DNA from 3 places in the Bacillus sp. PK3-067 genome. Region 1 is predicted to be linked to each of the others. Evidence: a T-box and tRNA genes for the amino acid it is inferred to sense, from the RefSeq annotation. Region 1 holds a T-box; the other regions hold tRNA genes.
What was found. A T-box is a leader RNA that pairs with one kind of tRNA and senses whether it is charged. The one in region 1 lies ahead of ileS2 (isoleucine--tRNA ligase), so its partner is inferred to be a tRNA-Ile.
Positions count from the first base shown of each region.

Region 1 (5,060 bases):
TTCTCAGCATAGAATACCGGAATTGGCACACCCCATGCACGCTGACGAGAAATACACCAGTCACCACGGTCACGAACCATATTATGAAGACGAGTTTCTCCCCATGCTGGTACCCATTTTGTTTCTGCTACAGCTTCTATTAATTCTTTACGGAATGCTTCAATAGATGCAAACCACTGTGCTGTCGCACGGAAAATAATTGGTTTTTTCGTTCTCCAATCATGTGGGTATGAATGTGTAATGAATGTTAGTTTCAGTAACGCGCCTACTTCTTCTAATTTTTCTGTAATTGGTTTATTAGCTTTATCATAGAATAAGCCTTCAAATCCAGGTGCCTCATTTGTTAATACACCTTTATCATCGACTGGGCAAAGTACTTCTAATCCATACTTTTTACCAACAACGAAGTCATCTTCCCCGTGTCCTGGTGCTGTATGAACACAACCTGTACCTGCATCTGTTGTTACGTGGTCTCCTAGCATAACTAATGAATCACGATCGTAGAATGGATGTTTTGCAACTGTGTACTCAAGTTCGCTACCTTTTACTGTTTTCACAACTTCAGCATTTTCCCACTCTAACGTTTTTGCAACTGTCTCAAACAGCTCAGAAGCAATGATATATTTCTCATCGTTTACTTTTACAATGCTATATTCAAGCTCTGGGTGAACAGAAATACCTAAGTTTGCAGGTAATGTCCAAGGTGTCGTTGTCCAAATGATGTACTTTTCATCACCTTCTAATACGTTCTTTCCATCTTTTACAGGGAATGCTACGTAAATAGATGCTGATTTTTTATCTTGATATTCAATTTCAGCTTCCGCTAAAGCAGATTCACTCGTTGGAGACCAGTAAACTGGTTTTTGACCTTTATAGATATAACCTTTTTTCGCCATGTCACCAAACACTTTGATTTGTTGTGCTTCATAAGCTGGCTCTAAAGTAATATATGGATTATCCCAATCTGCACGTACACCTAGACGCTTAAATTGTTCACGTTGACGTTCTACTTGTTCATATGCATACTCTGCACATAACTTACGGAACTCAGCAACTGTCATTTCTTTACGTTTTACACCTTTATTTGTTAAAGCTTGTTCAATTGGTAAACCGTGCGTATCCCATCCTGGAACATATGGCGCACTAAAACCAGTCATTGATTTATAACGAACAATAAAGTCTTTTAATACTTTATTTAATGCATGTCCCATATGAATGTCACCATTCGCATATGGAGGTCCATCATGCAATACAAATAAAGGACGTCCTTTTGTATGTTCTTGTACTTTTTCGTAAATATTCATTTCAGCCCATTTTTCTTGCATTGCAGGCTCACGTTTTGGTAAATTCCCACGCATTGGGAACTCTGTTTTTGGCATCAGTAATGTATTTTTGTACTCCATGCTCAATTCCTCCTTACATGTATAAAAGAAACACTTAAAAAACGGAATAAAAAAGAGACCTTCTCATCCCAAAAAGGGACGAGAAAGTCTCCCGCGGTACCACCCTAGTAGATCATATACATATGTATAGAATCCTCTTTATATTCTTAACGCGAATACACGCCTACGCTTACTCTATTTGTTCAGCGCGGAACTCCAGGGTGATATTCCCACTATCTCCTTATCCTGAGCTTACACCATCCTCAGTTCGCTATATAAGGTTTGAAAAGGTACTTATCCCTATCTTCGTTTTTCTTAATAAATATGTTGTTTAAAATTATATGTAATAATGAGAAAAACGTCAAGCTTACACTGTTTCTTCTTTTTTCAACAGTTCATCTACTTCGTCTTCTAATTCAATTAGTTTATCCCAATCATCGTTGTTTAACATCTCAAGCTGTGTTTCTAATAACATACGGAAACGAGTTCGGAATACTTTCGCTTGTTTCTTTAGCTCTTCAATATCAAAAGCAACTTTTCTTGATTTTACTAATGCTTCGTTAATAATACGATCAGCATTCTTTTCAGCTTCACGCACAATTAATTTCGCTTCTTTTTGCGCATTACGTTTTACTTCTTCCGCTGCTTCTTGTGCAACGACGATAGATTTGTTTAACGTATCTTCAATATTAGAGAAATGATCTAACTTCCCTTCTAACTGCGCAACTTTTTCTTCTAAAGCTTTTTTCTCACGAATGACCAATTCATAATCTTTGATAATTTGATCAAGAAACTCATTTACTTGATCTTCATCATAGCCACGGAATCCGCGACCAAATTCTTTGTTATGAATATCTAATGGTGTTAACGGCACAACGCCACCTCCAAGTAGTTATCTAAATTTCCTCTTTCAATTATATCTTTTCTTCGACAAAATAGGAGGATTTCCTTCTAAAAAACCAATCATTTTAGTATACCATACAAAATTCTCCATTTGTCGCGTTTTGTTCTACCTTCTACAGAAAATAATTTACTTCGGCCATATCCTCTAACAGAAAAAACATCTCCTGGATAGCATTCATAAGAAGTTTGCTCCACTGTTTTCCAATTGACTTTTACTAAACCATTTTTTATGAAAGGTTGTACTTTCTGTCTAGATAAATGTAACATTTCAGCTAACATAACATCTAAACGAAGTGAAGAAACCGTTCCAGATTTCTCTCCCCACGTTTCATCTATCTGTAGAATTTGTTCTCCTTGCACTGACGCTAAAGAGACTTTCACTTTCCCTATTGATTGTAAGTTCATCTCAATATACGATACAATTTCTTTCGCAACTACAATTTGGGCACGATTTTCTTGCAGCAAAATATCACCACATTTTTCTCTTGTTAAACCAAGAGACATAAATGTACCTAATATTTGCCTATGTTCTAGCGTATAAAACTTGGAAGGATAGTCAATTTCTAATACTTCTACTTGAAATTCTTCTTCATTTAATTCTAGATAGTCTGGATAAATAAGTGCTCTTTTACGCTCTGCATTAGGCGTTGCACCACCAAATTGTACAGCAACATCACCTTGTCCTATTACCATAGAAACAATTTGTTGTTGCCTAGGATCAAGAAAATCCGTTAACTTCACTTGATGGTACTCCGCCGCTCGCTTCCACTCTAGCACTTTATCCACAAAGACCTCCTCATCAGGCCTAAAATGTTCGTAGATGCTCATGTATTTACCTTCTTACTATAAGAAATAGCTTAATAAACTGAACAAACCAGTTTTAGCAAGTTTCAACGCAAAGATCGCAACGATTGGAGAAATATCAATCATTCCAAGCGGCGGAATAAAGCGGCGGAATGGTTCTAAATACGGTTCACAAATACGTGCCAGGAACTCTCCAAAAGATGATTCCTTTGCACCAGGAAACCATGATAGGAGAATGTAAATAATAAGTGCCCACGAGTAAATCTCGATAGCATAACTTAACACTATAAAAACTGTTGTCATGGCGTATTACCACCTCTTTATATTTGTTTCTTCTTCTTCACCGAATAACTCTGAAATCGCACCAACAATATCTACATTTTCAGGTGTACACATAAATGTTTTCGGCCCTATTTTTTGAATGTCCCCGCCTATAGCGTATACAGTACCACTTAAAAAGTCAACGATACGTACCGCTTGATCAGTAGACATTCTCTGCAAATTAATTACAACAGCTCGTCTACCTTTTAAGTGGTCCGCAATCCCTTGTGCTTCCGAATATGTGCGTGGTTCTAATAAAACAACTTTTGAAGATTGTTTTGCTGTTTCAATACTCACAACATTTTGCTTCGGTTGCGCTTTCGGAAACGTAACGTCTTGTTGTTCTGGTGGATCTTGCTGCTTTTTCATGTCTGTTTGCTCCTTTTCATAACCATATTGAGCTGCTTCTTTTTCTTCCGGTGTATCAAAAAAGAAGTATTTTACTTTTGACCAACTCATAATAAGATTCTCCTTCCTTTTACGCTTTTCCTACTAAAATCGTTCCCAAACGAATATATGTAGCCCCTTCTTCAATTGCAATTGTGTAATCGTTGGACATTCCCATTGATAATTCTTTACATGGCGCATGTAATAACTCTAGCTCCTGCACCTCTGTTTGCAGCATACGTAATTCCTTAAAACAGCGTCTGATTTCTTCCTCTTCTTCTGTAAATGGAGCCATCGTCATTAGTCCAACCACTTCAATTTTATCGAATTCTTGCAAACTTTGAATAAAAGAAACAACCTCTTCTATTGCCAATCCTTGCTTCGATTCTTCAGATGAGGTTTTCACTTGAATAAAGCATTTCACTTTCTTATCAGCACGTTTCTGAATTTCTTTCGCCAGCGAAAGACGATCTAACGAATGTAAATAATCAATTTCATTAATGATTTCTTTTACTTTTCTCGTTTGTAATGAGCCAATAAAGTGCCAATTAACTTTTGAACCGAAATGCTCGTATTTCTGTAAGAAACCTTCATTTCTATTTTCACCTAAATCGATAATTCCAGCTTCAATTACTTCGTTTGTTTTTTCAATCCCTACAGTTTTTGTAACTGCAACAAGTTTAATATCTTGCAACGAACGTCCAGCTCGAGCGCAAGATTCTTTAATAGCTTCATTTACAATTACTAAATTTTCTTGTACTGTCACTTGCTTCCTTCCTCCTTAAAACCTATGAAACTCAACATTCTTCCTGTCTTACCTTGATCACGACGATGAGAGAAAAATAGTTGCTCTTCACAGCTTGTACAAAGAGATGACATTACAATATGCTCTTCTTTTATGCCTGCTTGTACACATAATATACGATTAATTTCTTTTAAATTAATTGCGTACTGCCCGTCAGAAATTTTTTGATGAGGAACAGCACCGCTAACTACTTCCTGTGCTGCTGTTAATACACGATCATCCACAACATAACAACAAGATCCGATCGACGGCCCAATTGCAACATGAATTTCATCACTTGAAATACCTTCTGCATTCCACTTTTGAATCATTTCCTTTGCAATCTCTTGTACAGTGCCTTTCCATCCAGCATGCGCAAGTCCTATCATACCATGTGATGGTGCATAAAAATAGAGCGGAACACAATCCGCGTAACAAGACGTTAACAGAACATCTTCATTACTCGTATAAATGCCATC
Region 1 covers NZ_CP096490.1:3,935,459-3,940,518, forward strand. Annotated here, with positions in the region: gene ileS2 (isoleucine--tRNA ligase) at 1-1,403, opposite strand, end outside; T-box leader at 1,475-1,698, opposite strand; gene divIVA (septum site-determining protein DivIVA) at 1,750-2,256, opposite strand; gene M1D73_RS20085 (YlmH family RNA-binding protein) at 2,346-3,113, opposite strand; gene M1D73_RS20090 (YggT family protein) at 3,129-3,392, opposite strand; gene M1D73_RS20095 (cell division protein SepF) at 3,399-3,869, opposite strand; gene M1D73_RS20100 (YggS family pyridoxal phosphate-dependent enzyme) at 3,889-4,563, opposite strand; gene pgeF (peptidoglycan editing factor PgeF) at 4,560-5,060, opposite strand, start outside.

Region 2 (5,060 bases), 900 kb from region 1:
CACTTTTAATTAAATAACTCATACATGTCTTGCGGAAGTAGTTCAGTGGTAGAATACAACCTTGCCAAGGTTGGGGTCGCGGGTTCGAATCCCGTCTTCCGCTCCAATTTTCAATATGACATGCCGGGGTGGCGGAACAGGCAGACGCACAGGACTTAAAATCCTGCGGTGGGTGACCACCGTGCGGGTTCGACCCCCGCCCTCGGCACCATATGCGCCCGTAGCTCAATTGGATAGAGCGTTTGACTACGGATCAAGAGGTTAGGGGTTCGACTCCTCTCGGGCGCGCTTTTATTAACGGGAAGTGGCTCAGCTTGGTAGAGCACCTGGTTTGGGACCAGGGGGTCGCAGGTTCAAATCCTGTCTTCCCGATATTCCTAAAAAACATGGGGCCTTAGCTCAGCTGGGAGAGCGCCTGCCTTGCACGCAGGAGGTCAGCGGTTCGATCCCGCTAGGCTCCACTTAAATTAATATCATTTATGGCGGTGTAGCTCAGCTGGCTAGAGCGTACGGTTCATACCCGTGAGGTCGGGGGTTCGATCCCCTCCGCCGCTACCATAAAGGACCTTTAGCTCAGCTGGTTAGAGCAGACGGCTCATAACCGTCCGGTCGTAGGTTCGAGTCCTACAAGGTCCACCATTAGACGTATATATCTCGGAGGTATACCCAAGTTCGGCTGAAGGGATCGGTCTTGAAAACCGACAGGCGGCGAGAGTCGCGCGGGGGTTCGAATCCCTCTACCTCCTCCATTTTTTCTAAAGTAAATATTTTATCATCGCGGGGTGGAGCAGCACGGTAGCTCGTCGGGCTCATAACCCGAAGGTCGCAGGTTCAAATCCTGTCCCCGCAACCAAATGGTCCCGTGGTGTAGTGGTTAACATGCCTGCCTGTCACGCAGGAGATCGCCGGTTCGACCCCGGTCGGGACCGCCATTTTTACATAAAGGCTCGGTAGCTCAGTCGGTAGAGCAGAGGACTGAAAATCCTCGTGTCGGCGGTTCGATTCCGTCCCGAGCCACCATTTTGAAGTCGCAAGCCGACTTAGCTCAATTGGTAGAGCAACTGACTTGTAATCAGTAGGTTGGGGGTTCAAGTCCTCTAGTCGGCACCACTTTCAAAATGAGCCATTAGCTCAGTTGGTAGAGCATCTGACTTTTAATCAGAGGGTCGAAGGTTCGAGTCCTTCATGGCTCACCATTTACAATTTAATGCGGGTGTAGTTTAGTGGTAAAACAAGAGCCTTCCAAGCTCTGGTCGAGAGTTCGATTCTCTTCACCCGCTTTTCAATTATGGGCCTATAGCTCAGCTGGTTAGAGCGCACGCCTGATAAGCGTGAGGTCGATGGTTCGAGTCCATTTAGGCCCACCATAATTGTTCCGCAGTAGCTCAGTGGTAGAGCTATCGGCTGTTAACCGATCGGTCGTAGGTTCGAGTCCTACCTGCGGAGCCATATTTATAGAGAAGTACCCAAGTGGCTCAAGGGGCTCCCCTGCTAAGGGAGTAGATCGCGAACGCGGTGCGAGGGTTCGAATCCCTTCTTCTCTGCCAGAACTGGCCCGTTGGTCAAGTGGTTAAGACACCGCCCTTTCACGGCGGTAACACGGGTTCGAATCCCGTACGGGTCATACTAAAAGAGATAGCATAATCTGCTATCTCTTTTTTGTTGTATAAAAATGGACTTTGGATAGTCTGCTTTTTTATGCAATAGAAGAAATATGAAGTATTAGCTGTTGCAGTTGGGTACATAGAGAGCCGTAAATACAATCATGTTAATTATTTGGACCTGTATGAATATGAAGGAATTAACTTCAACTTGAACTTTTACCCCAGCTGTATGGCTGTAGCCTCCTACACTTGGAGAAACCGATGAAAAATGCATCTGGGAGCTACTGTGGAAAATAAATAATATATAGAAGAAGTTGCTTTCTCTCAATAGCTGTGATCTACTGAAGACAGTTTTTTTATGTTGTCAGTATTGTCGAGTTTTGTCGGTAAGTCGATATATTGCAAAAATCGCTGATATAATTTGAGTTACGATCGATAAATTTTAATAATCGCTGATATATTTGGAGTTACGGTCGATATATTCTAAAAATCGCTGGTATAATTTCACTTACCGACAAAAACCACAAGAAAATCCCTTTCACAATCTAAAGAGAACGCCTCCATTGAAATGGATTCCACACCTATTCCAATAACTTTACACTCTATGTGAAAAAGTTCACAAATAGGTCATAATTTGTGAATTAATTCACAATAATACGTGCTACAATATGAATGTAAAGAAGTTAAACAACATTAAATTAGTATTTTAATTAATTACTTAAACAATCATAAAAAAATATATGTGAACAATAGAGAGGGGAAATTACCATGAAAAAAGGTATCAATCGTGTAGTATTAGTAGGAACAGGAGCTGTAGGTTGTAGTTACGCTTACTCAATGATCAACCAAGGTGTAGCTGAAGAATTCGTATTAGTAGATGTTAATGAAGCAAAAGCAGAAGGGGAAGCAATGGACTTAAGCCATGCGGTACCATTCTCTCCATCACCAACAAAAGTTTGGAGCGGTAGCTATGCAGATTGTAAAGATGCAGATTTAGTTGTTATCACTGCTGGGTTACCACAAAAGCCAGGTGAAACTCGTTTAGACTTAGTTGAGAAAAATACAAAGATCTTTAAACAAATCGTTCGAGGCATTATGGATAGCGGATTCGATGGAATCTTCTTAATCGCAACTAACCCAGTTGATATTTTAACTTACGTAACTTGGAAAGAATCTGGTTTACCGAAAGAGCGCGTAATCGGTTCTGGTACTACTTTAGACTCTGCTCGTTTCCGTTACATGTTAGGTGACTACTTAGATGTAGATCCACGTAACGTTCATGCTTACATCGTTGGTGAACACGGTGACACTGAACTTCCAGTATGGAGCCACGCTACTATCGGTGTACAAAAATTAGAAACAATCTTAGCTAACAACGAACAGTACAAACAAGAAGACTTAGACAAAATCTTCGAAAACGTACGTGATGCAGCTTACCATATCATCGAGCGTAAAGGTGCAACTTACTACGGAATCGGTATGTCACTACTTCGTGTAACTAAAGCAATCTTAAACAACGAGAACAGCGTATTAACTGTATCTGCATACCTTGAAGGTCAATACGGCGAGAAAGATGCTTACGTAGGTGTTCCAGCTGTAATTAACCGCGAAGGTGTACGTGAAATTGTAGAACTTGAGCTAAATGAAGATGAAAAAGCGAAGTTCGCTCATTCTGTAAAAGTATTAAAAGAAACAATGGCACCAGTACTATAATAATTGCTAAATAGTTCAGGGTGGGAAACTGCTTCTTACCTCTGAACTTATATAATTTAATATAAATTCCTTTTCCGGTTTCCCTTGTATATCCCCAATATACCCCTTTTGCTGGATAAGGGTCGTTTATAGAAAAAGAGCACTCTATTTTACGTAGAGTGCTCTTTATTATTCCGCTATTTGCCGGGCAGTAAAACCTCAATTGATTAAAGTTTCACTTTATTATTTTTTAGGCGTTAATCCTAATTTCTTTAAAATATCTGCCAGTGTACCGCTTTTTGATTTTTCTACAGGTGTTTGTGATTTAGATGCATCTGGCCCTTTTTTCAAGAAGTTCTTTTCAACGAAGCGAATATCTTTTTCGTCGACAATACCATCTTTATTAAGATCTCCGTCTTTTACAGTTAGTCCTTTTTTACCATAGTTGCTAGCAATAATTTCAGCATCTTTAATATCGATTACCTTATCACCATTTACATCGCCGGCAAGGTTTTCGTCAGGTCTTGCATAATAATATTGGCCAAGCAACTTACCGTCTTTTTCAGTACCAAGTTTCGTTGTTAGGCGGCTTGTTAAATGTCCTGGCACCTCTACATATAAGTTATAGTCGCGTTTATTAACTGGAAGTCCATTTAGTTTGAAGTATCCGTATTTATCTAGTGAGCCTTCAAACTTATGACGGTAAGAATCAGTCGCATATACTTTTACGCCAAGCTTTGTATAATCGAACTTTTCATCTAAATATCCGCGTTCATTTAAGAATGCACCAGGTTTAATATTTCCTTCTACTAATGAGTTTAAGGACATAACTGAGAATGTTTGATCTTGAAGTACACGCATTCTATTTGGTTCTGATTCACCTTGTTTCCAGTAAACAAAAATTGGTGATTCTAATTGAGCGTTTGCTTCATAAAACTCATCATTTTCTACTTTGAACGTTACATCAATGAACGGGAAATCACCATCTAATCCAGCAAAATTTTTGTCATCGATAGCTCCGCCAACTGTAACAGAGCCTGCCTCTAGTTTCGGTTCATTTACTTTTGCGGTTACCCCTTTTTGGGAAAGTAGCTTTTCAAAAGCAGGATTAAATTTCGCATTTGCAAATTTGAAGTTCTTCTCTAGGAAGTTTACATTAAATTGCCCAGCAACAAATTGTTTTACGTGTTTCGCGTTTAGTGTTACTGTGAACTCGTCATTTTTATATAATTCTTTTTTATCGTAACTAGTTTTTGCATATTGAGCACCTTGCGGGATAAACCAGTAGTTATTTACACCGTTTGGATAGTCAGGACCTGCAGTTGCATAATCGAAAATATATACGCCTGTGTTCATTGGACCTTCCGTTCTGAAGGAGTCAGGTGTAATGCCAACTTTAAAGTCGCCATTTGCATTAATCGGTAAAAACTTATGCAAGTATGGAGAATAGTCATAGTACATAACGCCATTCGCTTCTTGCGTAATGTTTAATCCTTTTCCTTTTAAGTAATCAACGTTTGAATCGTATACATTTCCTTTAATCCATAGTGCTTTTTTGCCATCTTCTACTGTATAATTTTCTTCATTTAACTCGTAAATACCAGGTTTTAATCCAGTTAATTTCACTTCTGGTGGTGTATTATCAATTACAACATAATCACCTTTTACACGTGCTTTCCCAGCCTTATCATAACCGACAAACTCAATTGTGTAGTCTCCTTCTGGTAAGTTGATTTTCTCATTACCGATTGGTTTTGCAGGATC
Region 2 covers NZ_CP096490.1:4,833,059-4,838,118, reverse strand. Annotated here, with positions in the region: tRNA gene M1D73_RS25020 (tRNA-Leu) at 1-2, shown strand, start outside; tRNA gene M1D73_RS25015 (tRNA-Gly) at 32-106, shown strand; tRNA gene M1D73_RS25010 (tRNA-Leu) at 123-211, shown strand; tRNA gene M1D73_RS25005 (tRNA-Arg) at 215-288, shown strand; tRNA gene M1D73_RS25000 (tRNA-Pro) at 299-372, shown strand; tRNA gene M1D73_RS24995 (tRNA-Ala) at 389-461, shown strand; tRNA gene M1D73_RS24990 (tRNA-Met) at 482-558, shown strand; tRNA gene M1D73_RS24985 (tRNA-Ile) at 563-639, shown strand; tRNA gene M1D73_RS24980 (tRNA-Ser) at 657-749, shown strand; tRNA gene M1D73_RS24975 (tRNA-Met) at 777-853, shown strand; tRNA gene M1D73_RS24970 (tRNA-Asp) at 857-932, shown strand; tRNA gene M1D73_RS24965 (tRNA-Phe) at 945-1,020, shown strand; tRNA gene M1D73_RS24960 (tRNA-Thr) at 1,035-1,110, shown strand; tRNA gene M1D73_RS24955 (tRNA-Lys) at 1,121-1,196, shown strand; tRNA gene M1D73_RS24950 (tRNA-Gly) at 1,210-1,280, shown strand; tRNA gene M1D73_RS24945 (tRNA-Ile) at 1,291-1,367, shown strand; tRNA gene M1D73_RS24940 (tRNA-Asn) at 1,375-1,449, shown strand; tRNA gene M1D73_RS24935 (tRNA-Ser) at 1,457-1,547, shown strand; tRNA gene M1D73_RS24930 (tRNA-Glu) at 1,553-1,624, shown strand; gene M1D73_RS24925 (L-lactate dehydrogenase) at 2,373-3,317, shown strand; gene M1D73_RS24920 (S8 family serine peptidase) at 3,540-5,060, opposite strand, start outside.
Region 2: it encodes a tRNA-Ile, which carries the amino acid that the T-box ahead of ileS2 (isoleucine--tRNA ligase) is inferred to sense. The anticodon was not compared.

Region 3 (5,060 bases), 2.2 Mb from region 1:
CCGCTCCAATTTTCAATATGACATGCCGGGGTGGCGGAACAGGCAGACGCACAGGACTTAAAATCCTGCGGTGGGTGACCACCGTGCGGGTTCGACCCCCGCCCTCGGCACCATATGCGCCCGTAGCTCAATTGGATAGAGCGTTTGACTACGGATCAAGAGGTTAGGGGTTCGACTCCTCTCGGGCGCGCTTTTATTAACGGGAAGTGGCTCAGCTTGGTAGAGCACCTGGTTTGGGACCAGGGGGTCGCAGGTTCAAATCCTGTCTTCCCGATATTCCCAAAAAACATGGGGCCTTAGCTCAGCTGGGAGAGCGCCTGCCTTGCACGCAGGAGGTCAGCGGTTCGATCCCGCTAGGCTCCACTTTATTTAATATATGTCTCGGAGGTATACCCAAGTTCGGCTGAAGGGATCGGTCTTGAAAACCGACAGGCGGTGAGAATCGCGCGGGGGTTCGAATCCCTCTACCTCCTCCATTTTTTCTTTAATGGTTTAGACATATAATAATAAAATATTTATTTTTTCCTTCATGGAGGTATACCCAAGTTCGGCTGAAGGGATCGGTCTTGAAAACCGACAGGCGGCGAGAGTCGCGCGGGGGTTCGAATCCCTCTACCTCCTCCATTTTTAAAACTTTATATTGTCGCGGGGTGGAGCAGCACGGTAGCTCGTCGGGCTCATAACCCGAAGGTCGCAGGTTCAAATCCTGTCCCCGCAACCAAATGGTCCCGTGGTGTAGTGGTTAACATGCCTGCCTGTCACGCAGGAGATCGCCGGTTCGACCCCGGTCGGGACCGCCATTTATGTTGGCTCGGTAGCTCAGTCGGTAGAGCAGAGGACTGAAAATCCTCGTGTCGGCGGTTCGATTCCGTCCCGAGCCACCATTTTTTTATGCCGGCTTAGCTCAATTGGTAGAGCAACTGACTTGTAATCAGTAGGTTGGGGGTTCAAGTCCTCTAGCCGGCATCATTTAGGGGCATAGTTTAAAGGTAGAACTGAGGTCTCCAAAACCTCCAGTGTGGGTTCGATTCCTACTGCCCCTGTAAAGTATATGGGCCTATAGCTCAGCTGGTTAGAGCGCACGCCTGATAAGCGTGAGGTCGATGGTTCGAGTCCATTTAGGCCCACCATATATTATTCCGCAGTAGCTCAGTGGTAGAGCTATCGGCTGTTAACCGATCGGTCGTAGGTTCGAGTCCTACCTGCGGAGCCATGGCCCGTTGGTCAAGTGGTTAAGACACCGCCCTTTCACGGCGGTAACACGGGTTCGAATCCCGTACGGGTCATACAAAAAAGAGTCAGCATTATGCTGGCTCTTTTTTATTTTGTTAATCCTTTTTATTACGTTACTTTCCAGAAATAAATAAAGGAATTTTGGAAAAGCTATGGTATGTATAAAAAGGAGGAAATCATAATGACACGAGTGAGAGACTTAATGAGTACCCATATTGTACATTGTACACCGCTAGACAATGTATATGAGGCAGCTGTAAAAATGAAGGAAGAATCGATTGGATTAATTCCTGTTGTTGAAAATGAGCAAGTTGTTGGGCTTGTTACTGATCGTGATTTAGTCGTTCGAGGGATTGCTGAAAAACATCCTGGATCTAATAAGATTACAAATGTAATGACAACAAATATTATCTCAGTTTCTCCAAATGATTCTATTGAAAAAGCTACAGAGCTAATGGCACAGCATCAAATTAGACGATTACCAGTAGTTGATAGTGGTCAACTTATTGGCATGTTAGCACTAGGAGATTTAGCTATAAGGGAATCAGCAGATGATCAAGCTGGATTTGCCTTGAGCGAAATCTCAGAGCGTACAGAGTAAATTGAAACTTTCATTAACCGAGAGTTTAATGGTCACTCATAAAGAGCTAAATTATATATAAATTTCAGATACATTATTCTAGTATATATGGATTAAACTAATATGTTAGCGTGATGTATCTGAGACATTATATAATAAGTATGTGGTTAATAATTTCGACATTTTTTTAAAATTTGTTATTCTTAATTTTTAATAAGAGAAAAGATGATATACTGATAGATATAAGTATTATGAGAGATTTTGAATATAACAATATTAATTTTTAGTGGTGCGATAATAAATTAATATTTCCTACATAGATGAAAAGGGAAGGGGAATTATATGAAGGCTGTACAGGGCGATCCAAATTGGAATTTGGTTACAGATACATATATAGAACCAAATAATTTCGCTGAATTATTTTCTTTGCTTGTACCTTGTCACCCAAAAGGTGAGGGGAAAGAACGAACTATATTAGTATGGAAAGAGAAAGAATTTTATAAAGAAGAAAATTTAGCGGCATTTATCGTATATGGCATGAATAAAGCAAAGAAATTACCGCAGTTTCATAAAGATGAAATTCCAACTTTAGTGCGTATTCTTCGCTTATGCCAAGAGATTGGTTGGTATGAAGAGGCAAATGATTTTATGATAGCGCAAGGATTAGCTGAGTTTGTTCATACTTCATTGGAATATGAAACATGGGATCTTTTGACGCAATCAGTTGCTTTAAATTATTTAATTATTAAATATCGTATAGGTGAATTGACAGATAGGGATATTGAAATTTGGGATAGAGTTAAATTTAATGAGAAGTGTATAACCGATTGTAAACATTTATTATCTCATAAAGAAGTATTGGAATTTACATTCTTTTATATGTGCAAGAGAGCGAAATCATTATCAAAAGAGCAATTAAATAGTGATATGATGAGTTTAGCAATGTATTGTAATACTTTTGTATATGATTTGTATACACATGATTTATTACGGAAATATCGTAAGTGTACAGATTTCCTATCATATTATGGGCCTAGTCAGGCAGTTTTAGCATGTCAAAGAGCTGTATTATCTCAAATTTCCGATCGCTTAGACCCATTAAAGACAACGCATGTAGATGATTATTTATATGTGATGAAAGAAATGATGGAGCATATGACGATAGGAGTAATGGATCGATATGGTCATTTTATTGGAAAGCTACTATCTTATGTGCCATTTTTCGAAATGATACAAGTTCCACAGCATGCATATTATTGTGAAGAATTACTGTATATTTGTAAGGGCATTGAATATAAAGAAGAAACACTACGCAATTATATATTTATACAATTACATGATTGTTTACCATCATTTTTTAGGCTATTTCTTAAAAATAAGCGTTACGCAACGATTCATGATATTCTTTTCTATTGGTGCGATGACGAACAACGAATGAGCTTAGAGAAAAAATATAATCTGAGCTTTATTTATGAAAAATATGCTTGTGGATAAACAATATTTTCGATATGAAAAATTAATATAAATTAAAAAGGATCTCCAGTTTATGTGAGATCCTTTTTTGTTAGTAAAACAAGGAGAAAGTGATTAAGACAAGAAACAACATTCCATATAGGAGAAGTTGTGCAGTATAACTTCCTTGTATACCAAAAAAAGTATTGGCTTTCTTATACAAATTCAATATGTATTTTATTGGAGTATCTTTGAAAGATTGGTACACAGTGTCTCCTCTTTCTAAGCTTCTTGTTTTTGTTTTTGGTTATAAGGGACATTAATATATCTAGCTACAAATAATAAAACAGCCATAAAGAATACTGGAAATACAGTAGATAAATAAAAGCCATTACTAATTATATTTGTTATGAGAGCACTCAAAAGAAAAATAGCATTATAAATATGGGCAATTTTTTGTTTTAGTTGCACTTGAAATGATTCCATCATAATTTCTAATGCAACAAAAGCAATAATAATAGATAAAAATACAATGTTTGTATTGTAAATGATTAAACAACAGATTAAACCTAAAAAGGCTACGTATTCAATTATAAGAGGTATATTGCGTGGCATACAATTTACCTAACTAAATATGGCAGTGGATTTACTGCATTTGTTTTTTCAAAATTCCATTCTCCATTATGTAATTCAAAATGAAGATGTTGCCCGTATGAATGACCTGTGTTTCCCATATGACCTATTAATTGTCCAGTCTGTACTTGATCACCAGCTTGTACAGTGCGATCCTTCATATGAGCATAAACAGTTGTATATAATTTCCCATTGATTTGATGCGCAATGAAAACAACATTGCCATAGCTAGCTGAATAATAAGATTTCACAACTTTACCTGCAGCAGCAGCTTGGATAGAGACGTTTCCTGGAGCGGCAATATCTATACCATAATGCATTTGTTCCCAGCGTATATCAAAGGTTGAGCTAATTCTTCCTTGAGCGGGGAATTTGAAAGCAGCTGGAATTGATGAAGGCTGATCTGTTTTAGCTTGTGGTTGATTTTGTACTACATAGTGTTTTGCTACATATCCGTATCCTGTGCCAAAACGAATTTTATACCAAGTACCTACAGTTTCTACTACTTGTACTTGAGTACCGTTTTGTAATGAACCGAGTAGAGCGCTACTTGTACTAGCGGTGCTACGTACATTTAGATTAGGTGTTGCAACAGTATATTTTGTATTATTTTGAACGGTGATTCCTTTTACTAAGGGTTGTGAACCATTAGAGATGAATGCTTTTTGTACGTAACCTGTTTGGCCATTATGTGATATTTTATACCATTCGCCTTGATCTTCTTGAACGGTAATAAACTTACCATTTGGTAATACATCTAAAATGGAAGATTCTAAATTAGGTTCAGAGCGAACGTTTAATGCATTAGCATTAACGATGTATTGATCATTAGATTGAAGTTTGTTTTTTAGTAAAATAGCATCTTTTTGTACATAACCTACTTTATTATGAACAGATACTTTATACCAACCATTAGTTGTTTCAATGATGTTCACTTTTGTATTAAAGCGAATTGTATCAATTGATGTGCTTTTTACGTTATCTTCTGTATGTAATGCTACTTGATCGACTTTGACATACCCAGTTTTAATATTAGATAATTGTTCAGCGTTTGCTTTTTGTACATTTGTTTCACCCATAGAAGGAAGTAAAGAAGCAATCGCTACAGTAGTTGCTGTTAAAGCAGTAGCTTTCATATTCATGGAATAGAGACCTCCTCTAG
Region 3 covers NZ_CP096490.1:742,205-747,264, forward strand. Annotated here, with positions in the region: tRNA gene M1D73_RS03755 (tRNA-Gly) at 1-8, shown strand, start outside; tRNA gene M1D73_RS03760 (tRNA-Leu) at 25-113, shown strand; tRNA gene M1D73_RS03765 (tRNA-Arg) at 117-190, shown strand; tRNA gene M1D73_RS03770 (tRNA-Pro) at 201-274, shown strand; tRNA gene M1D73_RS03775 (tRNA-Ala) at 291-363, shown strand; tRNA gene M1D73_RS03780 (tRNA-Ser) at 384-476, shown strand; tRNA gene M1D73_RS03785 (tRNA-Ser) at 532-624, shown strand; tRNA gene M1D73_RS03790 (tRNA-Met) at 645-721, shown strand; tRNA gene M1D73_RS03795 (tRNA-Asp) at 725-800, shown strand; tRNA gene M1D73_RS03800 (tRNA-Phe) at 809-884, shown strand; tRNA gene M1D73_RS03805 (tRNA-Thr) at 894-966, shown strand; tRNA gene M1D73_RS03810 (tRNA-Trp) at 973-1,043, shown strand; tRNA gene M1D73_RS03815 (tRNA-Ile) at 1,054-1,130, shown strand; tRNA gene M1D73_RS03820 (tRNA-Asn) at 1,139-1,213, shown strand; tRNA gene M1D73_RS03825 (tRNA-Glu) at 1,215-1,286, shown strand; gene M1D73_RS03830 (CBS domain-containing protein) at 1,415-1,834, shown strand; gene M1D73_RS03835 (DUF3965 domain-containing protein) at 2,156-3,307, shown strand; gene M1D73_RS03840 (hypothetical protein) at 3,548-3,880, opposite strand; gene M1D73_RS03845 (SH3 domain-containing protein) at 3,886-5,040, opposite strand.
Region 3: it encodes a tRNA-Ile, which carries the amino acid that the T-box ahead of ileS2 (isoleucine--tRNA ligase) is inferred to sense. The anticodon was not compared.